Regions from separate parts of the Arthrobacter sp. SIMBA_036 genome, predicted to be linked through region 2. Evidence: riboswitches for the same ligand, from Rfam matches in the RefSeq annotation. Region 2 holds a riboswitch; each other region holds the start of a gene.
What was found. A riboswitch is a leader RNA that binds a small molecule or an ion and turns the genes downstream of it on or off. The one in region 2 is predicted to bind cyclic di-AMP.
Positions count from the first base shown of each region.

Region 1 (7,361 bases), on a different contig from region 2:
GCCCGGGATCAGGACTGAACCGATGACGAGGTCTGCGTCGACTACTGACTTCTCGATCTCGTAGGCGTTGGAGGCAACCGTCTTCAGGCGGCCCTGGTAAAGGGCATCCAGCTCGCGCAGCCGGTTGATGTTGATGTCCATGATGGTGACGTCGGCACCGAGCCCCAGGGCCATGGCGGCGGCGTTGGTTCCGGCCACACCTGCGCCCAGGACCACGACCTTTGCCGGGCGGACGCCCGGTACGCCGCCCAAGAGGACGCCTTTACCGCCGGCCGGGGCCATCAGCGAGGAAGCACCGACAACCACGGAAAGCCGGCCTGCGACCTCGGACATGGGAGCGAGCAGCGGAAGTGCCCGGCCGTCCTGGACGGTTTCGTAGGCAATCGCGGTGACGCCGGAGTTGATGAGCTCGGCGGTGAGCTCCGGTTCCGCAGCGAGGTGCAGGTAGGTGAAGAGGATCAAGCCCTTCCGGAAGCGGTGGTACTCGGCCGCGATGGGTTCCTTGACCTTCATGACCATGTCGGCGCGGGCCCAGACGTCATCAGCTTCGTTGACGATCTCGGCGCCGGCGATCGAGTACTCCTCGTCGGTGATCCCCGAGCCGAGGCCTGCGCCGCGCTCCACCAGAACCGTGTGTCCGTGGGTGCGGAACTCGTGAACACCTGAGGCCGTGATGGCTACGCGGAATTCGTTGTTCTTGATTTCTTTGGGGACGCCGATGATCATGTGAGGGCTCCATTGTTAGCGGCCATTTTCGGCCGAATCCTTGCTGCGGGCTGTGATTCCAGAATAAATCCGGCTGTGAGGCAGGCGACATGGTTTCCTCAATGCCGTGGCAGCAAAACCGCGGAAAATCAGGGTTTTCCGCGCGCAGTGTTCGACATTTGTCGATTGCTGGGCCGTCAGGTGTCGTCTGGTGTTGGTACGCTTTCGGGATGCAGCAGGACGTGGAGCAGATCGTTGAACAGGTAGCGGCCAAACTGGGCCGGGGACTGTCCTTGGAAGACCTCGACGGGCTGCTTCTTGCGTACAGCTCCAACCAATCCCACGCCGATCGCGTCCGCGTGAACTTCCTCCTCAGTAAACGGGTTCCCTCCGACGTCAGCGTGTGGCAGCTATCGCACGGAATCTCGACGGCGGTCCGCCCCGTCGTCGTCCCCGCCAACGAGGAACTTGGCATGTTGGGCCGCGTCTGCGTGCCCCTGCTGGTGCGGGGCTTCCGCGTTGGCTACCTCTGGGTGCAACAGGACGCCGACGAACAAAGTGCGACGGCGATACTCGCCCAGTTGCCGGGCGTACGTGACGAGTTGGACCTGTTGGCCGGTTTGCTCCTCGATTCAAACACCGCAGAGTCCGAATTCCGGCGACGCCGGGAACAGGAGTTCATGGCGGCCTGCAGTGGGGAATCAAACGCGATCGCAGCTGTTGCGGGGTGGAAGGAAATCCAAGGCCGGGGTCCGTGGCAACTGGTGACCATCCTCGATGCGGACGGCGCGAGGTCCGACGTCGACCCCCTCGCCGCGACCCTGACGCACCGTTCGGCAGCGCTCCAGTCCACTATCGGGGTCAACCCGGCCCTCTTCAGTGCCGGCACAGAGACCCACTCCGTGGTTTTGTTCCGCGAATCCGGCGGCAGGGCCGATCACGCCCAGGTCCTGGTGCACTACCAGCTGGAGCTTGCCAAGCGCGCCGGGCGAACCGTGGACCGTGTCATTTTGGGGATCAGCGAGCCGTTCAACGTGATCCGGCAACTTGGTGCTGCGTACCGGCAGTCAAAAGTCGCTGCACAAGCTGCCGCTGTGGATCCGCCGTTGGGCGAGCTCGTGGACGTCAGGGCCGTAGGCGTTTACCAACTTTTCGACCGACTTCAGGCTCCAGGCGGCTGGGATGACACAAGCAGCGTGCATTTCCGCGCTTTGGAGGATCACGACCGCAACGGTGAACTCCTACCGGTGCTGGAACTCCTTTACGACAACGACAGCTCGGTCCAAGATGTCGCCACCAAGCTTCACCTTCACAGAAGCAGCGTCTACAACAGGCTCGGCCGCATACGCCAACTCATTGGCGCAGATCCCGTGAATGGTGCGGTTCGGCTTGAGTTGCACGCAGCGTTGAAGGCACGGCGCTGGGCCGGCAGGCCGAGGATCTAGTCCCGTGACCCTGGGCCTCTCAGGAGCGCTGGAGTCGTTGGCAGCTCCAGCGGCCAATTCGGCCCCGAACCAAGGCCGTCCGGCTCGCGCGGCAGTACCGGCCATGCCAGCCAGTGTGTCCGAACGCTGTAGGCAGTCGAGGGCTCATTTGAGCGCCTTCTTGACGGTGCCGAGAAGGGATCCCAGCGCCGACTGCCCCGAGGATTGCGGTGCAGGGCTCGGGGCCTGGGTGGCGGTGGGCTGAGGTGTGGGTGTTGCCGTGGGGTGCTGCGTTGAGGTGGCAGTAGGCGTCGAGGTGGGCGGCTGTGCTGGGACGTTGTCCGAAGCCGCGCCGCTAGCAACTGGCTGGGCAGGAACAGGCTGAGCAGGAACAGGCGCGGGTGCGGCTGGCGTGCCCGGAGCTGCTGGTTGGGCTGCCGAAGGAACCCACACTGGCGGCGCAAGGGAAACTGTGGGGGTGCCGGAGGCCGCGGGCGACGACGACGCCGCGGTATCCGGCGCGTCCGGAACAGTGGCAGCTTGGCTGACATCGGATGACTCCGCAGATGGCGTTGCACCCGATGAGGCAGCCACAGCGGATGCGGTGCTGGAACCACCGGGAACACCGGAGATCGAGGCCGTGGTTTGTGCAGTCGTGTCACCGGCGCCGCCGCCGCTGGCGTCCGTGACCTTGCTTTCGCTGCCGAAGAACGGAAGATCGAGAGCCTGGCCTACCGTGCCCACAGTCAAGGCGAGCCCCAATGCCCCAGCCACCATGGCCATGCGCTGGCTCATGTGGCGGACTGACGCGGCCTTGTGTAGTACCGCGTATGGTTCGCGACTGTATTGGCGCGGCCGGTGGTGCGGAAGCGCTGAGACCTCGGCCGTTTGGAGCGGGATGGCTGCCGTGACTGCTTCAGTAGTGGCGGGCTGAACGGCCGGAACGATTGGAATCTGAACTGTGGCCAGAGCTTCGGCGGCTAGGGCTTCTCCGGCCAGAGCTTCGGGGACGCTCGCGGTTTCCTCGAACGCGGTTTGCCTGGGCTGGGGCTCCGCTGCGGCGGGTCGTTCGGCGTCAACGGCTTGGCTGGCGTCGTCGTCGATGCCCACGCCGGAAGCGTGCTCGCGTTGCCGCTCGGCGGCACGCCGTGCCGCACGGGTCATCGGTACTGCCGGGTCGGCAATTGCGGGACTGTCAGTGGACGCCCGACGGCGGCCGGTTGGTTTGGCGCGCTCGCTCTCACGCAGGGCGCGTCGCGGCTGATCCATGGTTGGGGACATGGTTGTTGCCTCTCGACGCCTTCGAGGTTAGCTGTCGGGTTCGGACGAGGCCGTCCGGCCGCGGCTGGCGGCTACACCCCAAGGGCTTGTCGGGGAACAAGCCCGGAACACTGGGTCCCCCGTCTCTGCCGTGGGTCTAGCGGAATCCCGGATTGCGGCAGAGCTCGGCGTCAGCCCGGAAACGGCCCAGCGGAGTTCCGGGTCGCCCTATGAAGTTACCCTAGGCGGAAAACAAAGTCACATTAATGTAACGGCTGCGCGGTCGTCACAGGTCCCGCCCGCAACACGGCCGGATATCCATCGCCGAACACTAGCTTCACTGGGCCAGGGCAGGTAGACATTGACCTATGGACCTGCCCGTGATGCCGCCCGTCTCGCCCATGCTCGCCAAGTCAGTCCCTGACATCCCCGATGTTGGGCACTACGAGCCCAAGTGGGACGGCTTCCGGACCATCGTCTTCAAGGACGGGGACGAGATCGTCCTCGGCAGCCGGAATGAGAAGCCCATGACCCGGTACTTCCCGGAGCTCGTGGCGGCGCTGCAGGGGAACCTTCCGGACAAGTGCGTCATCGACGGCGAGATTGTCCTGATCCAAGGCAACAGGCTGGAATTCGAGGTTCTCCAGCAACGCATCCATCCTGCCGATAGCAGGGTCCGGATGCTGGCGGAGAAGACCCCGGCGTCGATGGTCGCCTTCGACATCCTTGCGTTAGGCGACGAGGACCTGACGGGTCGGCCTTTTTCGCAACGCCGAGCAATCCTGGAGCAAGCACTCTCCACGGCCGAACCCCCTGTGTACATCACCCCCGCAGTGACCGACTTGGAGAGGGCCAAGGAGTGGTTCGTCCAACTGGAAGGCGCAGGGCTGGATGGCGTGCTGTCCAAACCACTTGACGGCACATATCAACCCAACAAGCGCGTCATGTTCAAGACCAAGCACGTGCGAACCGCGGACTGCGTGGTGGCGGGTTTCCGTTGGCATAAGACGGCAAAGGTCGTCGGGTCCATGCTGCTGGGCCTTTACGACGACGACGGGCGGCTTCACCACGTGGGGGTGGTGGCATCGTTCCCCATGGCCAAAAGGGAGAGCCTGGTGGCCGAGTTGGAACCGTACCAGGTGGACCTCGGCGACCATCCATGGGGTGAGTGGGCCACGCAAGATGAAGCGGCGGGTGGTTCCAGGATGCCTGGGGCCCAGAGCAGGTGGAGCGGCGGCAAGGACTTCTCTTTCGTCCCGCTTCGCCCTGAACTGGTGATCGAAGTGGCGTACGACTATATGGAGGGCGATCGTTTCCGGCACACCACCCAGTTCCGGCGGTGGCGGACCGACCGGACACCCGGTAGTTGCACCTACTCCCAGCTGGAGGAACCGGCCGATTACGATCTCGGCGAGATCCTGAAGCTCACGTAGTCTACGGGGTAGCTACGGCGTTACTCGTCGTGTCCTTGATCCATGCTCATACTGTCCTCGGCGGGCGGGGTTTCACCTGGCGGGACGCCCCCTCCCGGTTCCAGCCCGGTGATGTTGCCGTTGAGGGGGTCGGGGTTTGCCGAGGCAGCGGGATCATCATCGCGATCCCGGCGCATCTCCGGGTCTTCATGGATGCTGTCCGCTGAAGCCGTGGTGTCCACGGGTCCCTTAGCGCCGGTTACGCCGAAGCCTTGTGTTTCTTCCTTCGAGTCCTTGGTCACGAGCAACCCTTTCGTAAGCAAACTTACTATTGCGTTGATATGGCCAGCCTAGCCGGGCAACACGGACCCAACAAGGGCAGGCGGGGTGACCGGCCGGCGTCGTACACTTCCAGGGGCGCCGCTCAGCGGTGGCGGGCCGTCGCGGAGACGAAGCTCCGAATGGCGTCGGCCACTGCCTTGCGGCGCATATGCTGGGCCACATGTCCGACGCCGGGAATCTCCACCAAGCGTCCTTGGGGGACAGTCCTGGAGAGCCGCAGGCACCACTCCGGCCCGGCCACGTGGTCGCGGCTTCCACGGAGGATCAGTACCGGCACCGTAATCCCGGCTAACCGTGCCTGGGTTGGGTACTGCATCATGACGGGCAGCTCGGTGAGATACCAGCGGGGTCCGCAACGCAGGTAATCGCTGATGACCAACCAGTTGGACGACGGGCTCTCGCGCAGCAGGCCATCGAGGCCGAGCGCAACGGACTGGCGCCACAGGTTCTTGTGCTTGGAGTCGACCACCGGGCCCATCAAGACCACGCGATCGGCATGCTCCGGTGCATGCAACGCAGCTTCAATCGCGAACTGCACCCCCATGGAATGGCCCACCAAAATGTAGGACTCGATTCCGCAGGACGCCAAGGCCGCGGCAATGAACGCCCCGTAATCTTCTACCTGAAGTCGCCGTCCCGGCTTGGGCGTGCCTGCGAAACCTGGCAGGTCCAAGGAATAGGTGGGGGAATCCGCGCCAAGGACCGCGTGGAGCCGGGCGAGGTACCTGTGCGATACCCCGATGCCGTGGATCAGGATGTAGGCGGGCTCGCTGCTCGCGCTGCCGTGGCTTGCGGCTGGCGTTGGTGGTGTCGCTGTTGCTGCACTTGGAGCAGGGGTTCCGTCAGCCCAGTAGATCCGGCCGGTCAGACCCAAGGCTTCGACGTCGGCGGAGAGGAGTGCCGTCATGCGTTCTTGCGTCCCGTTTCCTTGGTCCCGGTTTCCGCGGGGGTGGCGGCCTCGGCCTCGGAGCGTTTCTGCTTTTCCAGCCACTCGATGATCGCAGCTTGCCGGATACGACGATGCGTTCCCCGGTATTCAACGGGGATTTCTCCACGATCCGTCATGTTGCGCAGGTAGGTGTGGGAGATACCGGCCAGTTCCGCGGCTTGGGACGTGGTGAGCATTTCCTCCACGCTGCTGACCGTCACCGTTTCGCCCCGGCCAAGCCGTGCCAAGAGGTCCACGACGGCGTCCCTAGCCTCACCGGGCAGGCGGTGGACAGTGCCGTCCACGAACACGGTGACGTCGTTGCTGTCCTGGAGGGAACGCGCGAGATTCCTGGCGTCGTCGGCGGGAAGGCCTGCCGTGACGCGGGGAGCTATCAATGCCATGGCAGAAGCCTAGCGTGTGGCGTCCAACGGGTGCGGACGCGCCCAATTCGATGGCCCGCTGCGGGGAGTGCCGTTCGCACGGCATGCCCCGCAGCGAAGCATCGAAACGGGCAGGGCGGGCGGACTGTTAAAGCCCGAGCTCGTCCAGCACGGGGAGCTTTGCGCGTACCCAATCGCGGGCTTCGATGGCGCTGGGGGCCGAGAGCGCCAAGCGGGCGAGCTCTTGGGCCTGTTCCAGCGTGACCGTCTTCAGCACCGTCCCCACCGCTGCCAGCGAGCGCGCCGTCATGGACAGCGTGGTGACACCCAGCCCGGTAAGCACGACGGCGAGTGCCGGGTCCGCTGCCGCCTCGCCACAGACTCCCACCGGTTTGTTGTCGCCTTCCCGGCCGGATCCTTCGAGCGTCGAACCTTCCACGGTGAGTTGCACCAGCCGGAGCACTGCCGGCTGCCAGGGCGTGTTGAGCTCGGCGAGGGGTCCGAGTTGGCGGTCGGCAGCCATGGCGTACTGGGTGAGGTCGTTGGTGCCCAAGGAGGCGAACTCCACTTCGCGCAAAACCGCGGCGGACGTGAGGGCGGCAGAGGGAACTTCCACCATGACGCCTGGCGTCTGGATTCCGGCGGCAGCGCACAATGAAGCAAATCGTCCTGCTTCGGCGGCGGTGGAGATCATCGGGGCCATGACCCACACATCCGCCTCGGACTCGGAGGCAGCCCGGGCGATCGCCTCAAGCTGGCGCTCCAAGACGCCCGGGGTGGTGAAGTCGGTGCGGTAGCCACGAACGCCGAGGGCAGGGTTGGGCTCGCTGGCGTCGGTGAGGAAGGGCAGCGGCTTGTCGGCCCCGGCATCCAAGGTGCGGAGGACAACTTTCTTGCCGGGGAACGC
Region 1 is NZ_JAWRXG010000007.1:141,849-149,209, forward strand. It holds gene ald (alanine dehydrogenase) at 1-726, opposite strand, end outside; gene SB659_RS11440 (PucR family transcriptional regulator) at 936-2,150, shown strand; gene SB659_RS11445 (hypothetical protein) at 2,295-3,398, opposite strand; cyclic di-AMP (ydaO/yuaA leader) riboswitch at 3,413-3,562, opposite strand; gene SB659_RS11450 (ATP-dependent DNA ligase) at 3,758-4,822, shown strand; gene SB659_RS11455 (DUF6480 family protein) at 4,843-5,103, opposite strand; gene SB659_RS11460 (alpha/beta fold hydrolase) at 5,226-6,050, opposite strand; gene SB659_RS11465 (helix-turn-helix domain-containing protein) at 6,047-6,475, opposite strand; gene ptsP (phosphoenolpyruvate--protein phosphotransferase) at 6,603-7,361, opposite strand, start outside.
Region 1: linked by a shared signal. The riboswitch ahead of SB659_RS11445 (hypothetical protein) and the one ahead of SB659_RS04510 (C40 family peptidase) in region 2 are both predicted to bind cyclic di-AMP.

Region 2 (7,361 bases):
CGTCGTACCGTAGTTCGTTCTTCGGCGCACCACCCAGCCGCGTGGCCTTGCCGCCAGCGAGAATTACGGCATCGAATTCCATCCGCCCACACTACCGGTCATGGGCGGGACTCACCCTAAGCCGCAATCGCGTACGTCAGGCAGCGGATTCAGGCAACAGGAAGGGATCCCAGTCCGGGGCAGGTTTCTCAAGTTCCTTGATCTGCCACATTGTTCCTTGGGGCACGCCGGGTTTGAAGCGGAGTTTCCAGCCCATTTCCGCCAACGTATGATCGCTCTTGGCGTTATTGCACTTCAGGCACGCCGCAACCAAATTTTCCCAAGAATCCGCGCCGCCCCTGGATTTGGGGTGGACGTGGTCAATAGTGTGTGCTGTTTTGCCGCAATAGGCGCAGCGGTGTCCGTCGCGGCGAAGAACACCGCGCCGGCTCACGGCGGTGACCCGGTTGTACTTGGGACGGATGTAGCGGTTGAGGAGGATCACGGAAGGTCTTCCGAGAATCTCTTGCGGCCCGACGACGGGATCGTCGCCTTCGGCCACCACGCTTGCTTTCCCAGTGAGCACAAGGACCAGCGCCCGGCGGAACGTTACTACCGCCAGCGGTTCATATCCAGCATTCAGAACGAGTGTGCGCATGCACGTACCTCTTCACGGCCGCACCCGTCAGGGGCACGAGGGCCGGCTGCCCTCTGCATGTACGGGCTGTGGATCGACACCATAAGGGTAAGCACTTCTATGCCATATCAACGAATTTATCTGTCGTTTCACGTGCGATGTCGGCAAAAATTTGTGCGGTGTTCAGAATTAGGCGCCCCATGTGCGGCGTTCCAGAGCATCCTCTGCAGGTTAAAGAAGAACACATCGGTTAAAGCAGAACACCCTGCCGGCATGGAGCCAGCAGGGTGTTCGGAAGAGGTGAACTTAGCCGTTGACGCGGATGAAGACCGGGCCGGAGCCTACGTTTACGCTGAACAGCTTGGTGGTGTAGCCGTCCCAGCCACCGTGGACCGCCATGCCGTTGCCTACGTACACGGCAATGTGGGCCTCGCCGGCCAAACCGCCGTTGGCGTAGTAGGCGAGGTCACCGGGCTGTGCTTCTGCTGCACTGACCGTGCGGCCGAGGGAGAGGTAACCAGCAGGCCAGTCGTGGAAGTGGATGCCCACGGCAGCCAGCGAGTTGGTGACCAGCATGGTGCAGTCCTGGTTCACGCCCAACTGCGCGTAGGCGGCTGCAGCAATTGCAGCACCGAGGCCGCTGGAGGCAACCGGAGCCTTGGTAGCGCTGGAGGTGGAGTTCACAGCCAGGGTTGCGTTACCGCCGGTGGTGGCAGTGGTCGCGGGGGCACTGGCCTGAGCAGCTGCCGTCGGCGCAGCTTCCGCCTTGGCAGGAGCCTGCTCAACCACGGGGGCCGGAGCTTCTACCGTGGTGATCACGGGGCTCTCGTAAGAGATGGCAACAGTGGAATCAGCTGCGATCGTTGCCTGTGCTACCGGCTGGACGTCGAGGGTGGACGTGGAGGTCGACTCACGCTGAACGTTCGTATCAGCCGCGTTGGCAGCTACACCGCTGGTCAGGACAAGGCCTGAAGCGGCGGCAATTACTGCGGCTTGGCGGCCGACGCCACCTGCGTTCTCACTGACTGCTTTTGCGATGACGGCAAGCGAGCTCGTCTTGGGAGCTTCCGCGCGGTGCCGTGCAACCTTGTTTGCACTGATCATGATGTTTTTCTCTTTCGTATCCGCGCTATGGGGTTACGCGCGGGTAGTGACCGACCAGCACTTGGGGGAATGCTGCTCAGTCGTGAACTGGGTGTTTTTCTAGCGGAGAGTGAAGAAGGAGGATGTACCCGTGGCAGCTGCTGCATGCAGCAACGTGCCCTGGCTCGGGTTCAAGGCGCTGATCATCATGCCGTTGCCAACGTAGATGCCAACGTGGGCTCCGCCATTCTGCATGACGAGATCGCCAGGAGCAGGAGTGTTGGTGGGCTTCATGACAGTCCAGGCGTTCGTGCGTGGGATGCTGATGCCGGCCTGGGCGTAGACCCACTGAGTGAAGCCGGAGCAGTCCCAACCGTTGGGCGTGGTGCCGCCCCAAACGTAGGGGTGGCCGATGCCGGTGTAGGCGATTGCTGCCAGGCCCGAAGCTGCGGCGCTGGAAACGCCATCCTTGGCTACGGCCGACTGTGCGGTAACAGTTTCCGACGTGCCTGCGTTGTTCGTGGCGCCTGTAGCGGCCTGGGTTGAGGCATCGGGAGTCTCGGCAACTGCCTGGACAACCTTCGGAGCCTCCTGCGTGGCCACAACGGGGCTCTCGAAGGCAACGGTGGCGGTGGGCTCCGCGGTTACCACTGCTGTGGCTACCATCTGCTGGGTACCGGAGGCTTCCGAAGCGGAAACGCCGGTGTCGGCAGCCTGCGCGGGCAAACCAACGCTGAGAATGAGACCGGAGGCTGCTGCCAACACGACGGCCTGGCGGCCTACTGTACCTGCGTTGGAAGAAACAGCCGTAGAAAGAGTGTTCAAGGGGTTCTTACGAACCGCTTGGGCGCGGTGGCGCGCAGGGGTAGTGCGTGATGACACGTAGGTAGCCTCTCCCAATGCCTGCGAGGTGAGCTGTCGGATTCGGATGGGAGTCATCCGGCCGCGCTGCTTCAGAGAAGCTTTGCGACTTAACCCCAAGGCCTTCTTGCGAAGACCAGAAGTGGTTCCCCCGCCCCTGCCAGACGATTTTGCGAACGGAACTCGAGCGGTGGCAGAGCTAGGCAATCCACTCAAGTGCACCGGCCCCCTAAAAAGCCGATGCGTTATGTACGGTACAACAGTTGAACGCGAATGTCACATTCAGGTCACGAGCGGCCTCATGGAATCGAGAGATGGCCATCACGTTGGTCAGAGCCAGCCCATGGGGTCAACGACTTCGCCATTGACCTGGACTTCAAAGTGGAGGTGGCAGCCTGTGGAGGCTCCCGTGGTGCCGCTGAGGGCCACGACGTCGCCGCGGCTGACCGTCTGGCCCACCTTGACGTTGAAGGACGACAGGTGGTTGTAGGTAGTTTCCAAGCCGTTTCCGTGATCTATGACCACACGGTTGCCGCCACCGTACTCGTGCCATCCTGCGAAAGTTACTTTGCCGGCCGCGGCAGCATGGACCGCGGTGCCGCACTGCGCCACGAAGTCTTGGCCGCGGTGGAAGTCACCGGTGCCGCCCGTCAGCGGACTGACGCGGTAACCGAACGGCGATGCGGTGACAAGCGTGTCCAAGGGGGCACCCAAAGTGCCTTGGGACGATGAACGCTGGATGCTGGCCACAGACTGGGCGCTCAGTAGCTGCTTCAGCTTGCCATCGGGATCCGCTGCCGTGGAAACGGCAGCACGGCTGAAGTCGATTTTGGCCGATGCCGCTGCGGATACCTCCGGCTGGGTACCGGCTACAGACAGCGCAGACTCGGTTTGGCCAGAGTCCGAGGTAGCCATCATCGGGCTGGTGCCTGGCAGGCCGACTGTCAGCGCCAAGCCGGTAGCAGCAAGGGCGATGCCGGCTTTCTGACCTACTCCGCTGGCTGCGGCGAAGTCGGCCACTTGACGCAGCGGACCTTTCCGTCGCCGCTGGCGGCTGGCCTCGCGGGGCCGGATTTCCGTAGCAACGCGGGCAGGCCCCACCTCAGCAGCAGGGCCGGATGCGCGACGGCGGCCCCTGACGTTCTGCGATGTCAAACTCTATTCCTCTCTGAAAAGCCTGCGAAGTTAGCTGTCGGATTCGAGTCAGAGAGTTCAAAGACCCGGCCCGCGCTCAGCGCTCACGGCACACAGGTATCCCCAAGAGGACCTGTATCAGTGGGCACTTCTGCTGCGGACTTCACCCCAAGGCTGCTTCTTTAGACAGCCGCTAGTGGTTCCCCCGCCTCTGCCAGTAAGGGGTGGAACACCTGATCCGCTGGCAGAGTTCGGCTCCGGATCAGGTAACGCTTTGGTATCGGCGCCAATAATCAACTATAGGGGATTAAGTCCCCCAGTAATAAATTCGTTATCAACAGGGAAATAGTGATGGCAAGTCCTGCCACAGCAGGAGAATTGCAGCGGCGCTTAATGTTGCCCGGCGTATTAGCCGAGGGAAACAAAGACGTGGCCGGCGACCTCGGGAGGAAGTTCCAAGGCGCCTTCAATGCCGGGGACCCGAACGGAGATGTACTCGCCCACTCGCTCCAGTGACACTAATGCTCCTGGCCGGATTCCACCTTCATCCAACTGGGTCAACAGCTCCGGCTCCACTTGGATAGGTTCGGCGAGGCGGCTGATGAGCACCCGCGAATCGGAGCCGTAACCGTCCATGGCCTGCAGAAGGTTGACATCCGGGCGGTCCGCAGGGACGGCGGCCAAACCACCGATTGCTTCGAGCCCTGGGATCGGATTGCCGTAGGGAGATTCGGTGGGGTGCTCGAGAAGCTCGTAAAGCCTGCGTTCGACGCGTTCGCTCATAACGTGTTCCCAACGGCAGGCTTCGTCATGGACGTAGGCCCAATCCAATCCGATCACATCTGCCAAGAGCCGCTCGGCCAGCCGATGCTTACGCATAACTTCGGTGGCCCGCTTACGGCCCGCTTGGGTCAGTTCCAGGTGGCGGTCATTGGAAACTATGACCAGGCCGTCCCTTTCCATTCGTCCGATGGTCTGTGACACGGTGGGGCCGGAGTGTCGGAGACGCTCGGCAATGCGTGCGCGAAGGGCAACAATGTTCTCTTCTTCAAGCTCCAAAATGGTCCGAAGATACATCTCAGTGGTATCGATCAGATCCGTCATCCCGCTCAGCTCTCCTCGAACGCAGTCTCTTGCGTAGCTCCACCGTACCGCGCCCAACTCGGTGGGCGGGGCTTGATTCGCCCGCCCTTAACGCAAGACCAGCCTAGCTTATTAGGAATTACTCTTGATAATTCCGTCAACGGGGAACGGTTGCATATGCTCTGCGTGCGTTCCACGTGGCGGACTATGACAACTCCAGGTTCCTGCCAAGGAGGGTGTTCGGGCAGAATTGGGGAGTCGAAGGGGCAGTAGATGCCACCTGCCACGACCCCCCTCTAACCGATACCCCATGGAGCCAACGTGAGCGACACCAGCATCACCATTCCCGCCAACCTGCTGCCCAAGGACGGACGGTTCGGCGCAGGACCCTCCAAGGTCCGTCCGGAACAGGTCGAGGCATTGTCTGCCGCAGCCACCACCATTCTGGGCACCTCGCACCGCCAGGCCCCTGTCAAGAACCTGGTGGGCTCGGTCCGCGAAGGCCTCAGCGAGTTCTTCCGTGCCCCGGAGGGCTACGAGGTCGTCTTGGGAGTAGGCGGTTCGACGGCGTTCTGGGACATCGCAGCCTTCGGCTTGGTGGAGAGGAAAGCCCAGCACCTTTCCTTCGGCGAGTTCGGATCCAAGTTCGCCGCGGCCACTGACAAGGCACCTTTCCTGGACGCGTCATCCATTATCAAATCGGAGCCTGGCACCCGTCCCGTCGCCGCAGCCGAGGCAGGCGTGGATGTTTACGCATGGCCGCAGAATGAGACGTCCACCGGCGTCGCCGCTCCTGTCAAGCGCGTTGAAGGTGCCGACGACGGGGCGCTGGTCCTGGTCGATGCAACGTCAGCGGCCGGCGGCTTGGACGTTGACGTTGCCGAGTCGGATGTCTACTACTTCGCGCCCCAAAAGAACTTCGCGTCCGACGGCGGCCTCTGGCTGGGCCTGTTCTCCCCCGCCGCTTTGGAACGCGCGGCCCGCGTCAAGGCGAGCGGCCGCTGGATTCCGGACTTCCTGGATCTGCAGACCGCCATCGACAACTCCAAGCTGAACCAGACATACAACACCCCGTCCCTGTCCACCTTGGTAACGCTGGATGCACAGGTGAAGTGGTTGAACAGCAACGGCGGCCTGGACTTCGCCAGCAAACGCACGGCTGATTCAGCCGGCCGCATTTACTCGTGGGCAGAGGCGTCCGAATATGCCACGCCGTTTGTGGCCAACGCCGAGGACCGCTCCAACGTGATCGCCACCATCGACTTTGACGATTCCATTGACGCTGCCGCCATCGCCAAGGTGCTGCGCGCCAATGGTGTGGTAGACACCGAACCGTACCGCAAGCTTGGCCGGAACCAGCTCCGGATCGCCACCTTCGTGGCCATCGAGCCGGATGATGTCACCGCGCTCCTGGCCAGCATCGACTACGTGGTGGGAGAGCTGAAGAAGTAGCCTCAGGCACGGCTGCCGCGCAGGCATGGGTCGGCGTCGTTCGGGTAGGTCCGGACGGCGCCGATTGCCTCTAACGCCCGGGCGAGGTCCGTCGTCGTCGTGAAGACCTAGCCGGCTCCGTTGTTATCGGAGCTGTCGGACTCGTCCGAGGCAGCACCGGACTCCTCGGCAGTGTCGGAGGCCTCGTCGTCATCCGAGGCGTCGTCATCGGGCGCCGAAGCGTCGTCCTCGTCCGCTTGGACGGACTCCTCGGAGACCTCTTCCACGCTTTCTTCCACCAAGGGCCTCTCATCTTCCGGCCGAACACGCTTGGCCCACGGAACCCATTCGGGCGCCAGGATGGAGTCCTCAGACGGAAGAAGTCCGAGTTCGTTGACGGTCACCACCTTGGACCGCGAATTGCGGGTGACCACCGCGTACCATTGCCAGCCGCCGTAACCGGCAAGCTTGGACTCGAACAAATGGGTTACCACCCGGTCACCTTCTGACTTGGCGCCGATGTGCGCGCCAATTTCACCCGGCTTGGCTATGGTTTCCACGGCCTGGCGGGCGGTATCCACGGCCGCTGCGAGGAATGCGTCCGGCTTTCCCGTGCGCCATGAGGGCAAGCCCGTGCGCCTTCCGGCCTTCACATCCTGTGCGGATTCGGGTGTCATGCGGGGTCCTAGGCTTCCAGCTCGTCGGCGACCTTGCGGAGCGCCATACCGATGGCCTTGGCTTTATTGCCCTCCGGGTACTTCCCCGCAGAAAGCGTGCCGGACAAGTTATCAAGAACCGTCACCAGATCCTGCACCAAGGGCGCGAGGTCCTTGGCTCCCATCCGCTTGGCCTTGGCAACGGACGGCGTCTTTTCAAGGACGCGCAGTCCCAATGCTTGGGCACCCCGACGGCCATCTGCGACGCCGAATTCGACCCGCGTTCCAGCCTTCAGTTCGGTGACGCCGGCAGGCAGCGATGTTTTGGGAAGGAATACTTCCTGCCCGTCTTCGGCCGCGAGGAACCCGAAGCCCTTTTCTTTGTCATACCATTTGACCTTGCCGGTAGGCACGTAATCAACCTTCTTCGTTCTTGCTCTGGGAGACACGCCGGGCCTACACCGCATCCGCAGGATTCTGCGGGATCGAGGGTGGCA
Region 2 is NZ_JAWRXG010000002.1:395,862-403,222, forward strand. It holds gene SB659_RS04495 (molybdenum cofactor guanylyltransferase) at 1-82, opposite strand, end outside; gene SB659_RS04500 (HNH endonuclease) at 137-637, opposite strand; gene SB659_RS04505 (NlpC/P60 family protein) at 923-1,720, opposite strand; gene SB659_RS04510 (C40 family peptidase) at 1,820-2,524, opposite strand; cyclic di-AMP (ydaO/yuaA leader) riboswitch at 2,586-2,752, opposite strand; gene SB659_RS04515 (M23 family metallopeptidase) at 2,891-3,715, opposite strand; cyclic di-AMP (ydaO/yuaA leader) riboswitch at 3,720-3,961, opposite strand; gene SB659_RS04520 (metal-dependent transcriptional regulator) at 4,103-4,798, opposite strand; gene serC (phosphoserine transaminase) at 5,099-6,229, shown strand; gene SB659_RS04530 (DUF3027 domain-containing protein) at 6,337-6,885, opposite strand; gene SB659_RS04535 (cold-shock protein) at 6,894-7,277, opposite strand.

Region 3 (7,361 bases), on a different contig from region 2:
CTGAATGGACGGGGAATGTGTTTCACAACACACCTCGGCCATTAGCTGCGGCCGCTTGGGATTTCCGACTGGGCCCACGCGCAGCCCGAACAGCACCGATGTCAAGGAGGAACCACGCAGTGTCACTGACGCCTGATTCCGGCATGGAACGTACCACCACCGTGGTCATTGGAGCCGGCCTCTCCGGCTTGGCAGTGGCCAGTGAGCTTAGCCGCCACGGAGTCGGTTCCATCGTTCTAGACGGCTTCGGCGCCTTGTCCGCTTCCGGACAGAACGTCAACACGGGAATGCTTCAGCGATGCGACGCGGGTGACCCTGGAACCATCCAAGAACGCCACGAGATCCTCCGGCACTTGCGCAACTACGCCGCCAACCACCACATAGATGTGCGCAATGCCACGCGTGCACTCCGCCTTGATTTCCTCGGGCGTGAACCATCCGCGCAACTCGGTTACGGGCTGTCCAAAAGCTTCACGGGGGCTGCTGCCAACGCGGCGTTGGAGCTCTCAGGCCCCATGGAAGCCGCCCCGCGCCAATGGGCTGTCCATACAGCGGACGGCATTCTGTTGGCGGATCACATAGTGGTGACGCGCTGCGCACAAAGCCAACTGCGTCGCATGCTGTCCGAACTGGGGATCGCCCTGGGCCAGAACTTTGCCACGGCCATGCGTGCCCTGGGAATGCACCTCGTGGGCGTCGGTGAACTCATTGCGCCCAGCCCCAAGGAGGTGCTCCGGCAAGCCAAGGCCGTGGGGCAGGCGATTTCGTCAAAGGTCGCTTTGCCTGGCGGATCCCTTTCCACTGGCTCCCGTATGGCCATCGCCTGAGACTTAATCGCACAACTGCGAACACCAAAGACCGGCACGGTCGAAAGACGCTAGTCCTCCACCATGCCGGCCTTTGGTTTGCTGCCTAAAGCTGCAGCCTGAAGCTTATGCGCCCGCGCGCACGTACGTGACAGGTCCGACGGCGGTCATCCAGCTAACAGGGTGGATGCCGGTCTGGTTGCCGTTGATGCCACCGCTGATGGCCTGACCGTTGCCAATGTAAATGGCAACGTGACCGGACTGGACGATCATGTCGCCCGGCAACGGTGAGCTGACTACCTTGCCGTAGTTCAGGAACTGCAGGGGCGCGAGGTCCCCAACAGGGATGCCAGCCGAGCCAAGGGCCCTTTCCACCATGGCAGTGCAATCCTGCATGATGCCGATCTGCGCGTATGCCGAGGCGACCATGGCGGCGTTTACACCGCTGGCCGGCGCGGCGGCCGCAGGAGCTACAGGCGCTGCAGCCGGTGCGGCTGCAGTGGCCTTGACGGCAACGGGTGCTGGAGCAACAGCTGCGGCGACTGCCTTCTTGGCGACCGGGGCCTGAGCGGCGGGAGCGTCGACGACGGGGGCCGGCTTTTCGACGACCGGGGCTGCCTCGGAGGCAACAGTGGGACGCTCGAAGTTGACGGTTGCCGTAGCTGCAGCGGTGACGACCTGGTTAGGCGCCCCGGTGACGTGTTCCGCTACGGTGGCGGGGCTGGAATCCCGCTGAACGGGCGGCTCGGCAGCGTGTGCCGCTACGGTGCCGGTCAAGACCAAGCCCGACGCCGCGGCGATCACGGCGGCCTGGCGACCAGCGCCGGACGCGTTGCCGGCAACGGCCTTGGAGATGGAAATAAAAGGATTAGGACGTACGGTGTCCGCCTTACGACGGCCGCGAAGAATGCGTGAAGACATGAAAGAGCCTCTCCCGATGCCTGCGAGGTTAGCTGTCGGATTCGGATGGGAGTCACCCGGCCACGATCCCCCGCTGTGCAGCGGAAGCCTCGTGGCTTCACCCCAAGGCACGCTCGAAAGCGACCTAAATTGGGTTCCCCGTCTCTGCCGTGGTTTGTCTGCGAACGGATTCCGGGACTGCGGCAGAGCTAGGCAATCAGTCCGGAAGTGCCCGCTACGTGGAACAGGCACAGTTACAACCGTACGGGATCCTTCCGGCAAAGTCACATTTCTGTAACGGACAGGCTTCCTGCTCAGGCTTCCCTACTCAGGCTGGTCGTCGCCGTCTGCCTCGTCCGGGACTGCCAGTTTGCGGCGCGCAGTCACTGCCAGGTACGCCACTATGCCAACTGCGACCACAGCCAGGCCCACTATGCTCCAAGGAAACGGCTCGGACGAGTCCTGGGCACGCACGCCCTCGCCCGCCCGAGGCGCACTGCTGCTGCCGGGAGCCGCTTCGCCCGCAGTCGGGACCGCCGCCAAGGCGGACGGCACCGCAGCGCCGCCTGCCGACGTCGTACTTCCAGTGGTTGCCGTGAAGCTGAAGGTGCCTTCAATGGGATGCGAGTCGGAGCTGACCACGCGCCATACAACCGTGTATTTGCCCGCCGGGGCACCGGAACGCAACTTTTGCACGGCTTGGTTGTCGATTATTTCGACGGCGCCGTCCGCCCAGTTCTGCCCGCCCTCGCTAACGGTGACGCCGGATCCGATGGCCAGCGGCGGGTTGTTGAACGTGATCGAAACCGACGCTGGAACCTCTGCCACGGTGGCACCGTTCGCTGGTGCCGTTGACTCAGCGACATCGTGCGCGGACGCTGGCGCTGCTGAAAACAGCAAAGCGCCGGCGAAGGCAAGAGCTGCGACGACGGCGGCCAGAAGCGTGCGGGTTGTACGCATTTGGGGCGGTTTCTCCTAGTGTTGGCTTCCTTACAGAGTAGGCGAATGGTCACAGGCACCCGCTCCGCGGGGCATAGGATTTGATAGCACACTCCCCCCGAACCCCGGAGACCTTCATGCTGAAACAAGGTTCTGCCCTTGACCGCTACTTCAAGATCACCGAACGCGGATCCACGTACTCGCGGGAAATCCGGGGCGGGTTCGCGACGTTCTTCGCCATGAGCTACATCGTGGTTTTGAACCCTCTCATCCTTTCGGGCGCCGATTCCGGCGGGGGTACCTTGGGGTCGGCTGCTGTTGCGGCGACCACTGCCTTCGTTGCAGGCATCCTGACAATCCTCATGGGCGCCTGGGCCAAACACCCATTTGCCTTGGCCACCGGCTTGGGCGTTAACGCCTTTGTAGCGGTCACGGTTGCCACGCACCCGGGCCTTACCTGGCCGGACATGATGGGTTTGGTGCTCCTCTCCGGCCTGACCATGCTGATCCTGGTCCTGACCGGTTTCCGGACGGCTGTGTTCAAGGCAGTTCCCGATGCCCTAAAGACCGCGATCGTGGTGGGCATCGGCTTCTTCATTGCCTTGATCGGGCTCGTGAATGCTGGCTTTGTCCGCCGGATCCCCGACGCCGCCCACACCACGGTTCCCCTGGGGCTGGGCGTTGATGACAAGTTGCTCGGCTGGCCCACACTGGTGTTCGTCGTCGGGCTGATCCTGACCATCGCCCTGGTTGTCCGCAAGGTCCGCGGTGCGATCCTGATCGGCATCGTGGTGTCCACCGTGCTTGCGGCCATCCTCGAATTCACGCTTCACATCGGCCCCAGCTTTGATGGGAAAAACGTCAACCCCCGCGGCTGGTCGCTGGTAGCACCCACCATCTCGCAATGGGGTGCCCCCGATCTGTCCCTGATCGGCAAAGCCAACCCTGTAGGTGCCTTCCAACACCTCGGCTTCATCGCCGCCGCCCTGCTGGCTTTCGTGATCCTGCTCAGCATCTTCTTCGACGCCATGGGCACCATGGTGGGCTTGGCCAACGAGGCAGGCACCGTGGATGAACACGGCAACATCCCCAACGTTGACCGTGTCCTTCAGGTGGACGCCCTCGGTGCCATCATCGGCGGTGGCTCCTCCGTCTCCTCGAACCAGATCTTCGTTGAATCCGGCGCCGGCATCGGGGAAGGCGCCCGAACCGGCCTCGCCTCGATCGTCACAGGCCTCCTGTTCCTGGTGGCCATGTTCTTCACCCCACTGATCAACCTGGTTCCGTTCGAAGCCGTAGCGCCGGCACTAGTAGTGGTGGGCTTCATGATGGTTTCGCAAGTGGGCAAGATCGACTGGCAGGACTGGGGCCTCGGCATCCCCGCCTTCCTGACCATCGCCCTTATGCCGTTCACGTACTCGATCGCGAACGGCTTGGGGGCCGGCTTTATCTCCTACGTGCTGATCCGCGCATTCCAGGGCCGCGCGCGTGAGGTGCACCCACTCATGTGGGTTGTGGCAGCGGCGTTCGTGTTGTTCTTTGGCATCGGCACCATCGAGGAGATGTTCGGGGTCAAGTAAGGGCAAGGCCCGAGTCCGGAGACCCAGACACTCCCGACGCCGAAGTGCTGGTTTTCATCCACTCCTTCGGGTGTGCTTGAAGCATGGGACCAACAAGCAGCCAGAGCCTCACTGTAGACATCAGCGCCAACCCTTGGACCGGCCGTTTCGACGGCGACGGCGCCGAGCACCGCCGCTGGTGGCAAGCCGTGGTGCCCCACACGCAGGCAGCGGCCGAGGCAGCTGCCCGGCCCGCCGTCGTGCTGGGTTTTTGCAGTGATGCCGGGGTCCTTCGGAACAAGGGCCGCGTGGGCGCCGCTGCGGCGCCTGCAGCTATCCGCTCGGCGCTGGGCCCGTTGGCCTATCACCTGGACCGTGACGTGTTCGACGCCGGCGATGTGCTGGTTGAGGGCGATGCGCTCGAAGTGGGCCAAGAACGTGCCGGGCAGGCTATTTCGAAGCTGCTCGACGCCGGAAACCTCACCGTGGTTTTGGGCGGCGGGCATGAAACAGCGTTCGCCAGCTACCTTGGTGTGGCCGGATCCGAATCCGTTCAAGGGAAGCGACTGGGTGTGCTGAACCTGGATGCCCACTTTGACCTGCGGGATGAGGCAACTCCAAGCTCGGGTACGCCGTTCCTGCAGATGGCCACGGCGGAGGCCGAGGCCGGACGAAAACTGAACTACGCCGTCGTCGGAATTTCCGAACCCAACAACACCCGGACGCTTTTCGACACCGCAGACCGGTTGGACGTGAAATACATCCTCGACGAACAATGCTCGCGCGAAGCGGTGGAAGTATTCGTCGCGGACTTTTTGGCCGGCATCGACGTTCTTTACTTGACGATCGACCTCGACGTCTTGCCTGCCTCGGTGGCGCCCGGCGTTAGCGCCCCTGCTGCGTACGGAGTGCCCCTGCCGGTGATCAGTTCCGTGTGCCGCCAAGTTGCCGCGAGCGGGAAGCTGCTCCATGTGGACGTTGCCGAGTTGAACCCGGAGTTCGACATTGACTCCCGGACCGCGAAGGTCGCCGCACGGCTGGTAAACAGCCTCCTCGCCTAGCGGCGGCGCACGACCCTGTTCATCTCCTCCCTCTTCCGCATAGCCTGTGTGGAGGAGAGGATGGCGATGGGTCCGAGTGCTGTGCAGGAGAAGTGGAGCTGGGTAGCGGGACCGGTAGCGGTCGCTTTGGGCTTGGTAGCCCACCTCCTCTCAGGTGGAAGCGCCCCCTCCGTGCCCGTGCTGCTTGCATTGACGGCACTGTGCGCATTGGCGGCAGAACTTATTGGCCGGTGGATTCACGGACCCATACTGCTGCTACTGATCTCCGGCCTTGCACAGCAGCTGCTGTTCTTTGGCTTCGACACCTTGGGAGGATCCTTTCCAGGCGGTGGACTCCTCACTCACTCACACGGCCCACAGCAGATCCCCACGGACGTGACCTCCGGCGCGAATTCGCATCCGGCGGCCCACGCTGGTGACTTGATGCTGTATACGCACGCCGCGGCCGCCATCCTCACGCTCCTGATCGGCGCGGGAGTGGCCAAGCTGGTGCGGTCAAAATCGCGGTCACACTCCGGCGCGGTGACCATTCCCGGACGGTAATACCAGCTCCGCCCCCTATAATTGATGGGTCGCCCTCGCATGCGACATCCAAGAGGAGGCCCCCCAATGACCCCTGCAATCATTGCAGAACGCGAAATACGACTGTCCTTTTCCAAGGCAGATGAAATCCACGACGGACTAGAACGCGCCGTGGAAGCTTTGATCAACAACGCAGCGGTTGACGCCGACTGCGGAATTATGGTGACCCGGCACGAGCCCGGCACCTACACCGTGGCCCTGGACGAATCCGTTCCCTTCGGCCAGATCCACGAAGCACTCGCTGCCTAGCAGCAAAAAAGAAGCCGGGGCTCACATGAGCCCCGGCTTCTTTTTAAGCAGACACCTGCTGTTAAACAGGCACCTCCACGTACTGTATTTATGCCCGGCGAAGCGAAACGCCGTCGGACTTCATGAACAGTTCCTTGCCCTCTTCGGTAACGCCCTGCCCGAGGCGCTCCAGCCACACCACGTTTCCACTAGTGGAGATCTCCTCGACCTGCCCGGTGGCGATCACGTGGGCGTGCTTGAGCACTTCCACGCGTTCGCCCACTTTCAGCGTCTTCCAATCGGAAACCATGGCTGAGTGAGCGCTTCGCTTGGACAGGACTGCTCCGCGTGCCTTCATTGAACTTCTACCCCTTTGTGGATGTTCGCTTGAATGTGAGTTATGACACTAGTTTTACTACACGCACCGCGCCCCGGAGATTGCGTTGCGAACAATTTCCGGGGCGTGGCGGTTTTGCCCATCGAATGAGCGCTTTATTCGGCGCTAGGCCAGAATCCCGACGGCGGATTCGGCGGCCGCGCGGACCGCGCCGGAGCCTACCAAGCGGTCAGCCGCTTCGAGTTCGGGCGACAGGAACCGGTCGGTTCCCGGTCCCTGGACCACTTCACGAAGCACCTCAAGCACGGCCGCACCAGCGGGTCCCGGGGTGAGTTCGCCGTCGGACATTTGCGTGCGCATGTCGATGGCGCGGGCGCTGGTGACGAGCTCGACGGCGAGCACCCGGCGGAGGTTTTCCACAGCCTTGCGCAGCTTCCGGGCGGCGTGCCAGCCCATGGACACATGGTCTTCCTGCATCGCGGAGCTCGGAATGGAGTCCACCGAGGCCGGAACGGCCAATCGCTTGTTGTCCGAGACGAGGCCGGCCTGGGTGTACTGGGCGATCATCAGGCCGGAGTCGACGCCGGGATCGGCAGCCAGGAATGCCGGAAGGCCATGGGAGCGAGCCGGATCCAGCATGCGGTCAGTGCGTCGTTCAGCGATGGAGCTGAGGTCAGCGACGGCGATGGCCAGGAAGTCCAGGACGTACGCCACAGGTGCGCCGTGGAAGTTGCCGTTAGACGAAACGCGGCCGTCGGGAAGGACCACCGGGTTGTCGATGGCTGCGGCCAGTTCGCGGGATGCGACCAGCGCGGCGTGGTCCACGGTGTCACGGACAGCACCGGCAACCTGCGGCGCGCAACGCAGCGAGTAGGCATCCTGGACTTTGGTGTCGTTGATTCGGTGGGATGCAACGATCGCAGAGTTGGACAGGACACGGAGCATGTTG
Region 3 is NZ_JAWRXG010000005.1:124,607-131,967, forward strand. It holds gene SB659_RS08715 (FAD-binding protein) at 126-827, shown strand; gene SB659_RS08720 (hypothetical protein) at 933-1,727, opposite strand; cyclic di-AMP (ydaO/yuaA leader) riboswitch at 1,731-1,914, opposite strand; gene SB659_RS08725 (copper resistance protein CopC) at 2,031-2,666, opposite strand; gene SB659_RS08730 (NCS2 family permease) at 2,783-4,225, shown strand; gene hutG (formimidoylglutamase) at 4,309-5,265, shown strand; gene SB659_RS08740 (hypothetical protein) at 5,332-5,808, shown strand; gene SB659_RS08745 (hypothetical protein) at 5,875-6,096, shown strand; gene SB659_RS08750 (hypothetical protein) at 6,185-6,433, opposite strand; gene hutH (histidine ammonia-lyase) at 6,578-7,361, opposite strand, start outside.
Region 3: linked by a shared signal. The riboswitch ahead of SB659_RS08720 (hypothetical protein) and the one ahead of SB659_RS04510 (C40 family peptidase) in region 2 are both predicted to bind cyclic di-AMP.

Region 4 (7,361 bases), on a different contig from region 2:
TCGTAGAACCGGTAACCCTGGCCGCGGACGGTGCGCACAGTGTTTGCCAAACGTCCCAACTTGGAGCGGAGCCGGCGAATGTGAACGTCGATGGTGCGCTCGTTCGGCACCTCTTCGGCGTTGCGCCACAGGCCTTCAAGCAGTTCATCGCGGCCCACGGTGCGGGTCCCGTTTTCGACGAGGTAGTTAAGGAGTTCGAATTCCTTGAAGGTCAGATTCAGCGATTCGCCGTCCAAGTGCACTTCGCGGCGGGCAAGGTCGATCAGCACGCCGGACGGGCGGGCCTCCTGCTGCGGGGCCGGGCGGGATGCCTCCGAGCGCTGCCGGGTGGCCACGGTTGGGTCACCGAACGTGGAACGGACGACGTCGAGTGCGGACCCTGGCGCGCCGGCCGGGGCAACCGCGACGGCTGCGTAGCTTTCGGCTCCCGACACGAGGGACTGCGCGTAGGCCCGAATTTCCTGGGCGAGCTTGGCAATGGACGTCCCCGCTGCAGCGGCAGTCTCCTCGTCAATACCCATGTAGAGGACAAAGCCACGGGCCACGGTGTCGTTGGCAACCGGGCGCAGCCTGTCAGACTGAGCGATCACTGGAGTGGGCGCCGTCATGGGAGCGGGCTCACTTGCCGGGACGGCGCGCAGTTGTCCATACGAGTTGGGGTTGTAGCCCTGCGGAACGTAACCGGGGGCCTGCTGACCGGAGCCCTGCGGGGCGGGAGCGTAGGCCGGGCGGTTACCAAAACCGGGGCGAAGCCCTGCGTTCGATGCAGCCTTGTTGGCGTTACGGACGGAGATGTGGACGTATCCAGATGCAACTGACATGGAGTGCTTACCTCAAAGTGAATAGCCGTCATCGCGGCTTCGAATGCTGGTTTGTCCCCGCACTGATTCTGGGGATGGCGCCCATCGCTGGGCTGGGGGGCGAATGCCTGAAACTTTTTGGGGTGGAAAGTTAGGCTTGCATTCGACAACAGCGGGTCTCGTCGCCAGCGGGTGCGCTGGGCCAGATTGCTGCGGCTGCAGGTGCTGTTGAGTTCTTGTTCACATTGGAAGTGTGCAACGTAACAATGGCAACACGCAAGTAACAAAGCGTGAAAACGTCCACATTTTGAGACTCGGAGGTCTAGTGTGCTCTAAATCACCATTCAGCCAGACCGAAGATGAGCATCCTTACATTCGTCAGGTCGACCGATTCAGACTCCTTTTTCGAACATTATTCGGATCGCTAGCGTCTGTGCGGACATCCATTTGACTGCACCCGTTCAACTCTGAATCTCACGATCTGAAACAGATGCTGCCTAATCAACGTGGGAGGCCGGAGCGCATTTTTTGCACGAGTGGGGGTCACTTGGGCTATGTTCGCCCGGCCGAAGTCCTCGCTACTCCGCTGCTCGAGGTCGCGCCGACCTCCGCCGGCACGACGCCAACCTCACCCCCTAGGAGGTTCCTTGGCCCGACGTCGTGCCTTGCCCGGATGTTGTGGCGGTGGTCAGCCTCAGGGCCGTGGCCGTGTAGGTGTCTCCGTTTTTGGTGGCTGTCACCCGGAGGGTGGAACCTACTTTGACGTCAGCCAGTGTCAGGGTGCTGGTGGTGCCGCCACGTTGCCGCGTGGCCGCACCCACAGTGGTGCTCGAGTTGAGGACGTAGGCCTTGGTATAGCCGTCCGCGCTTTTGACCGTCACGGAGGTGGCAGAGACGTCGGTGACGTCGCCAAGCTGGTCGGCCATGGTCACATAGGTGGATCCGTTGAGGATCACGTACTCCGAATGGATGGACGCCGCGAGCCCGCCTCCCAGGCCCGCGCCGTTGCCCCCGCGCAACCCCGATCCTCCCCCGGCTTGGCCAGGTCCGCCCGGGACTTGGCCTCCTCCTGGCTGACCGTTGAGTCCCGAATTCCCGTTCTGGTTCTGTGCCACGTTTGCCGCGTCCGCCGTTCCCGCTCCCCCGCCGAGGGTGTAGATCCCTGCCGCCGTTCCGGCAGCGACCACCACTGCCACGCCGGCAACCACAAGGATTCGCCGGGGAGTCCACGGCTTTGCGTCCTTACCGAAACCCGGGCGCTGGGAACCGTAGCGTTGGGGGCCCGACGGCGGCGCACCCCACCCTGCAGACGGCGCGTTGGTCTGCTGTGGGACCTGTTGCGTGGTGTCTTGCGGCGCGCTCCCCCCAGCCGACGGCGGCGCACCCCACCCCGCGGACGGGGGGCTGTAAGGGGTGTTGTGGCCCTCTTCCGGGGATGACCACGCCCATCCCGAGCCTGCGTTGGACGACCCACCCGGCGCCGGGTTTGCCGGGCCCGGGTTAACCGGTGGCTGGTTTGCCGGGCCCGGGTTAACCGGTGGCTGGTTTGCCGGGCCCGGGTTAACCGGTGGCTGGTTCTGCTCGTTCATGGTGCTCTCCATCTAGCGTGTGATCAGGAACTACGCCCAGCATCGGACGTTTGGCTGTGCGGATCCTGTGTGGCACTGAAGGCTTCCCTGTGACCTGTGGATAAGAGTGCTTCGGGGTTCCCACCTCGCTAGTCTTGAGTTCACAGCGTCCTCACAGGGCGGGCAAAGCGCGGGCAAACCCGCAGACTGGAGAGTAGTCCCATGGCCACACCGCACTCCATGACCAATAACCTCCCCCAGTTGTCCCATCCGGACGGTTCCCCCATCCGCGCCTTGGTAGTGGATGACGAGCCCAGTTTGGCCGAACTTATGAGCATGGGGCTTCGGATGGCCGGCTGGTCAGTGGCCGTCGCCGTGGACGGTCCGGACGCTGTGAAAACCGCCAAGGAATTTCGTCCGGATGTACTGGTGTTGGATGTCATGCTTCCCGGATTCGACGGCGTCGAGGCCCTCGGCCGCATCCGTGCCTTTGCCCCTGAGGTGCCGGCGTTGTTCCTGACGGCCAAGGATGCGGTTCAGGACCGCATCGTGGGCCTAGCTGCCGGCGGGGACGATTACGTGACAAAGCCTTTCAGCATGGAAGAAGTTCTCCTTCGACTTCACCGACTGATCCAGCGTTCGGGGGTCGCGGCGATGGACACGGCGGAACTGGTGGTGGGAGACCTGCGGCTGAACGTTGACACCCGCGAGGTCACCCGTGGCGGCGAGGACATTCCCCTCACCGCAACGCAGTTCGACCTGTTGCGTTACCTCATGGAAAATCCCAAAAGGGTGGTCAGCAAAGCCCAAATCCTGGACAGGGTGTGGGACTACGATTTCGGTGGCCAAGCCAACATCGTGGAACTGTACATCTCCTACCTGCGCAAGAAAATCGAAGCAAACCATCCTCCAATGATTCACACCGTGCGTGGCGCGGGGTACGTCATCAAGCCCGCGGACTAAGAATTGACCACACTCTCAGGAGTAGCCAAGACCCCGCACCGTAGCTGGCTCAATCCATCGACCTGGCATTTGCGCACCCGCTTGGTCCTCGTAGCCATGGTCCTTTTGGTCGCCATTTGCGGTGCCGTGGGGCTGGTGAGCTACGCGTCCATGGACTTGGTTTTCAATAAGCAGCTCGACATGCAGCTGGCACAAGCCTCGGGCCGCGCGAACGACTTCGGAAGGGCGCCGTCGAACTTTCCCTCGTCCGGAAGGCCTGACCCGCTGGAAGCGCGTGGCCAAGGCGCAGGAACGCTCAACGCCCGCATCAGCGGAACCACGGTCAGCAGCTCCGGGCTCATCGATGCCGGCGGCAACCGGGTGGCGTTGTCCTCCGCGGATCAGCAAGTACTTTTGTCACTCCCCCGCGGGAACCTGCCCGTGGACCGTTCGCTCTCCAACGGCGACTACCGCCTGGTCGCCGTCGAAACCCCCTACGGAGACGTGATCGTGACAGGCCTGCCGCTGGCTGACAAACAAAGCACAGAGGCTTCGCTGGTATGGACCATGGTCCTTGTGTCGTTGGGTGGCCTTGTCTTGATTGGCCTCGCAGGCACCGTGGTCATTCGACGGACCATGCGTCCGCTCGAGCAACTGGCCGACGTCGCCACCAAAGTATCCCGTCTGCCGCTCGACGCCGGTGAGGTGGCACTGGGCGTACGGGTGCCGCCTTCGGCCGCGCATCCAGGGACGGAAGTGGGCAGCGTCGGCTATGCCCTGAATCAGATGCTGGACAACGTAGCGAACGCCTTGGAAGCCCGACAGCAAAGCGAAACCAAGGTCCGCCAATTCGTCGCGGACGCTTCCCACGAACTGCGCACGCCGCTCACTGCCATCCGTGGCTACACAGAGCTGCTGCGGATGACGGAAACTTTCACCGATGACGGCCGCAAATCGTTGGCCCGCGTCCAAAGCCAGTCGGAGCGCATGACCACGCTGGTAGAGGACCTGCTGCTGCTGGCCCGCTTGGATGAGGGACAACCCCTGCATGTCACCGATGTGGACCTCACGCAGTTGGTCATTGAGACCGTCAATGACGAGAAAGTCATGGCACCGGACCATCACTGGCAACTGCGGCTTCCCGATGAACCGATCTCCGTCCGGGGAGATGCGACGCAACTGCATCAGGTGATGGCCAATTTGCTCTCGAACGCCCGCAAACATACCGATCAGGGCACTACCGTGGTGACCGGTGTATCGCTTTCGGCAGACGGCAGCGCCGTGGTCTCCGTGACGGACAACGGCCCTGGCATACCCGAGGACTTTCAACGCCGCATCTTCTCGAGGTTTGCCCGTGCAGACGCTGCCAGGTCGGGGTCCGAAGGTACCTCGGGGCTGGGTCTGTCCATCGTCGAGTCCATAGTCCGAGCACATGGGGGGAACGTGGAAGTGACATCCCGTCCGGGACGGACGGAGTTCGCCTTGCGTCTTCCGTCAATGAACACCGGACTGACGTAACGAAACGAGCAAGCCGACTCTCCGCAATCGTGATCTCTGTTACCTAAATGTGACTTTGGGCGAAGGGTCCTGTACCGTCGAAAGGGTGGGTCGCTCCAACTGGCCCACTTCCGGGATGCGCCGAGCTCTGCCACTTCCCGGAGTCCGTTCTTCTTTGAGGCAGAGACGGGGGACCCAGAGTCTCCGGGCCAGGCCTAGTGCCGGCCCTTGGGGTGAAGCCGCAGCGTGATGCGCGGCCGGATGACCTCATCCGAACCCGACAGCTAACTCCGCAGGCGCTGAGAGGCAATCAAACCATGTCTGAATTTAACGATCAGGCGCGCCCTTCCGCGCGCCACCGTGACGAACACAGCACACCCCTGACCAAGTCGCAGTCCGTCCTAAAGAACGCTGCCCGCCGGGGTAAAAGCGGCTACCGCATGTCGGTAGTGGCCGGCGTTATCGCCGCAGGGCTGGGTGTTGCATCGCTGGGCCAGGCCGCGAATGCGGCGTTCACTCTTCCTGAAATGAGCAAGGCAGCGGAGACCCAGTCGTCCGCACAGTCTGACAGCAAGGCTAAGGACGCTGTGGCACAAGCTGTAGCAAAGGCCGACGCCGCCAGGCAGGCCGCTGCAGACAAGGCCGCTGCAGACAAGGCCGCTGCAGACAAGGCAGCAGCTGACAAGGCTGCGGCAGATAAGGCAGCAGCGGACAAAGCTGCTGCCGACCAAGCAGCAGCAGCGAAAGCAGCAGCTGACAAGGCCGCTGCGGACCAAGCCGCTGCCGCACAAAAAGCTGCTGCCGATGCTGCCGCCAAGCAGGCGGCTGACGCTGCCGCCGCCAAGACCGCTGCTGCCGCGCAGGCTGCCGCCACCCCCGTGGCTGTAGACGATCCTGCCGGCGCCAAGGCCTATGCAGCAAGCATTCTCTCCAGCTACGGCTGGAGCCAGGGCGAAATGACCGCCTTGGACGCCCTGTGGGAAAGGGAATCAGGATGGCGGACCACCGCGACCAACGCTTCCAGCGGTGCCTACGGCATTGTCCAGTCCCTTCCCGCTTCCAAGATGGCTACTGCCGGCGCTGACTGGCAGACCAACTACCAGACCCAAATCAAGTGGGGGCTGGACTACATCAAGCAACGCTACGGCTCCCCCTCGGCTGCCCTCGCGTTCCACTTGGCCAATAACTGGTACTAAACCACCACGGCTAACCATCGCCGCACTGGCCCTGATTGCCGCACTGTCCCTGCATGTCCACTACAGCATCCGCTGCAGTAGGCACTGGGGACGGTGCGGCAATTCCGGTTTCACAGTCACATCACAGCTTCCGCCTAAAGCACTCATACGAGGCTGCCCCACGCTGGATACATGACGCTCACAGATCCGGCAACAGGCGCACCACCAAGCCCACGTCAATGGGACCCGGCATCCTCCGCTGTACCGCTTGCGCAAGCGCGGCGCTCTCCGGTTGATACCCACACCGCCGTTCCGGTCCTTGACGTGACAATCCCGGTCCACAACGAGGAAAGCGACGTTGAAGCCTGCCTCCGCAGGCTGCACGCGCACCTTGCGGACACGTTCCCCCACAGCTTCCGCATCACCGTGGCCGATAACGCAAGCACGGACAACACCCTCCGGATCGCGGAAAGACTTGGCCGGGAAATCCCGGAAATCGCGGTGATGCGATTCGAGGAAAAAGGCCGTGGAAACGCGCTGCGGCAAGTATGGCTGGCTTCGCCCTCGCCGGTCTTGGCCTACATGGACGTCGACCTCTCCACCGACCTGGCCGCCCTTGCCCCGCTCCTTGCGCCCCTCATTTCGGGTCATTCAGACCTCGCCATCGGCACCCGCCTTGCCCGCAACTCCCGGGTGGTCCGCGGTCCCAAAAGGGAATTCGTCTCCCGCAGCTACAACATGCTGCTGCACACCTTGATGGGGGCCCGCTTCTCCGATGCGCAATGTGGCTTCAAAGCCATCCGCGCAGACGTTGCCCATCGGCTGCTCCCGCACACCTTGGATAACGCGTGGTTCTTCGACACCGAATTGCTGGTAGTAGCCGAGCGTTGCGGCCTCCGGGTCCATGAAGTCCCGGTTGACTGGACGGACGACCCCAACTCGAGTGTCGACGTCGTACGTACCGCTTTAGCCGACCTTCAAGGGATGGCGCGCCTCACGCGTGACCTGGTGACCGGGCGAATCCCGGTCCCCGAGCTCCGCGCCGCATTAGCCCGCGGCCCGCTCCCCGCTTCCTCGCGAACTGCCGAGCTGACGCCAAAAAGCAGCCTCTTCGGCCAACTGGTCCGGTTTGGCGCGATCGGCGCCGCTTCCACTGTGGCGTACTTGGCAATTTTCCTCTTTTGCCGAGGTTTCATGGACCCGCAGCTCGCCAACTTCCTGGCGCTCCTGATCACAGCGATCGCCAACACGGCCGCCAACCGGCGCTTCACCTTCGGCATCCAAGGCGGCAACCCTGCCCGGCATCACTTTGAAGGCCTGATTGTCTTTGGCATCGGGCTGGCCCTCACCTCCGGAGCGCTTGCCTTAGTGCACGGAAC
Region 4 is NZ_JAWRXG010000006.1:67,788-75,148, forward strand. It holds gene SB659_RS09865 (winged helix-turn-helix domain-containing protein) at 1-821, opposite strand, end outside; gene SB659_RS09870 (hypothetical protein) at 1,436-2,389, opposite strand; gene SB659_RS09875 (response regulator transcription factor) at 2,591-3,331, shown strand; gene SB659_RS09880 (ATP-binding protein) at 3,335-4,828, shown strand; cyclic di-AMP (ydaO/yuaA leader) riboswitch at 4,937-5,120, shown strand; gene SB659_RS09885 (hypothetical protein) at 5,125-6,003, shown strand; gene SB659_RS09890 (glycosyltransferase) at 6,175-7,361, shown strand, end outside.
Region 4: linked by a shared signal. The riboswitch ahead of SB659_RS09885 (hypothetical protein) and the one ahead of SB659_RS04510 (C40 family peptidase) in region 2 are both predicted to bind cyclic di-AMP.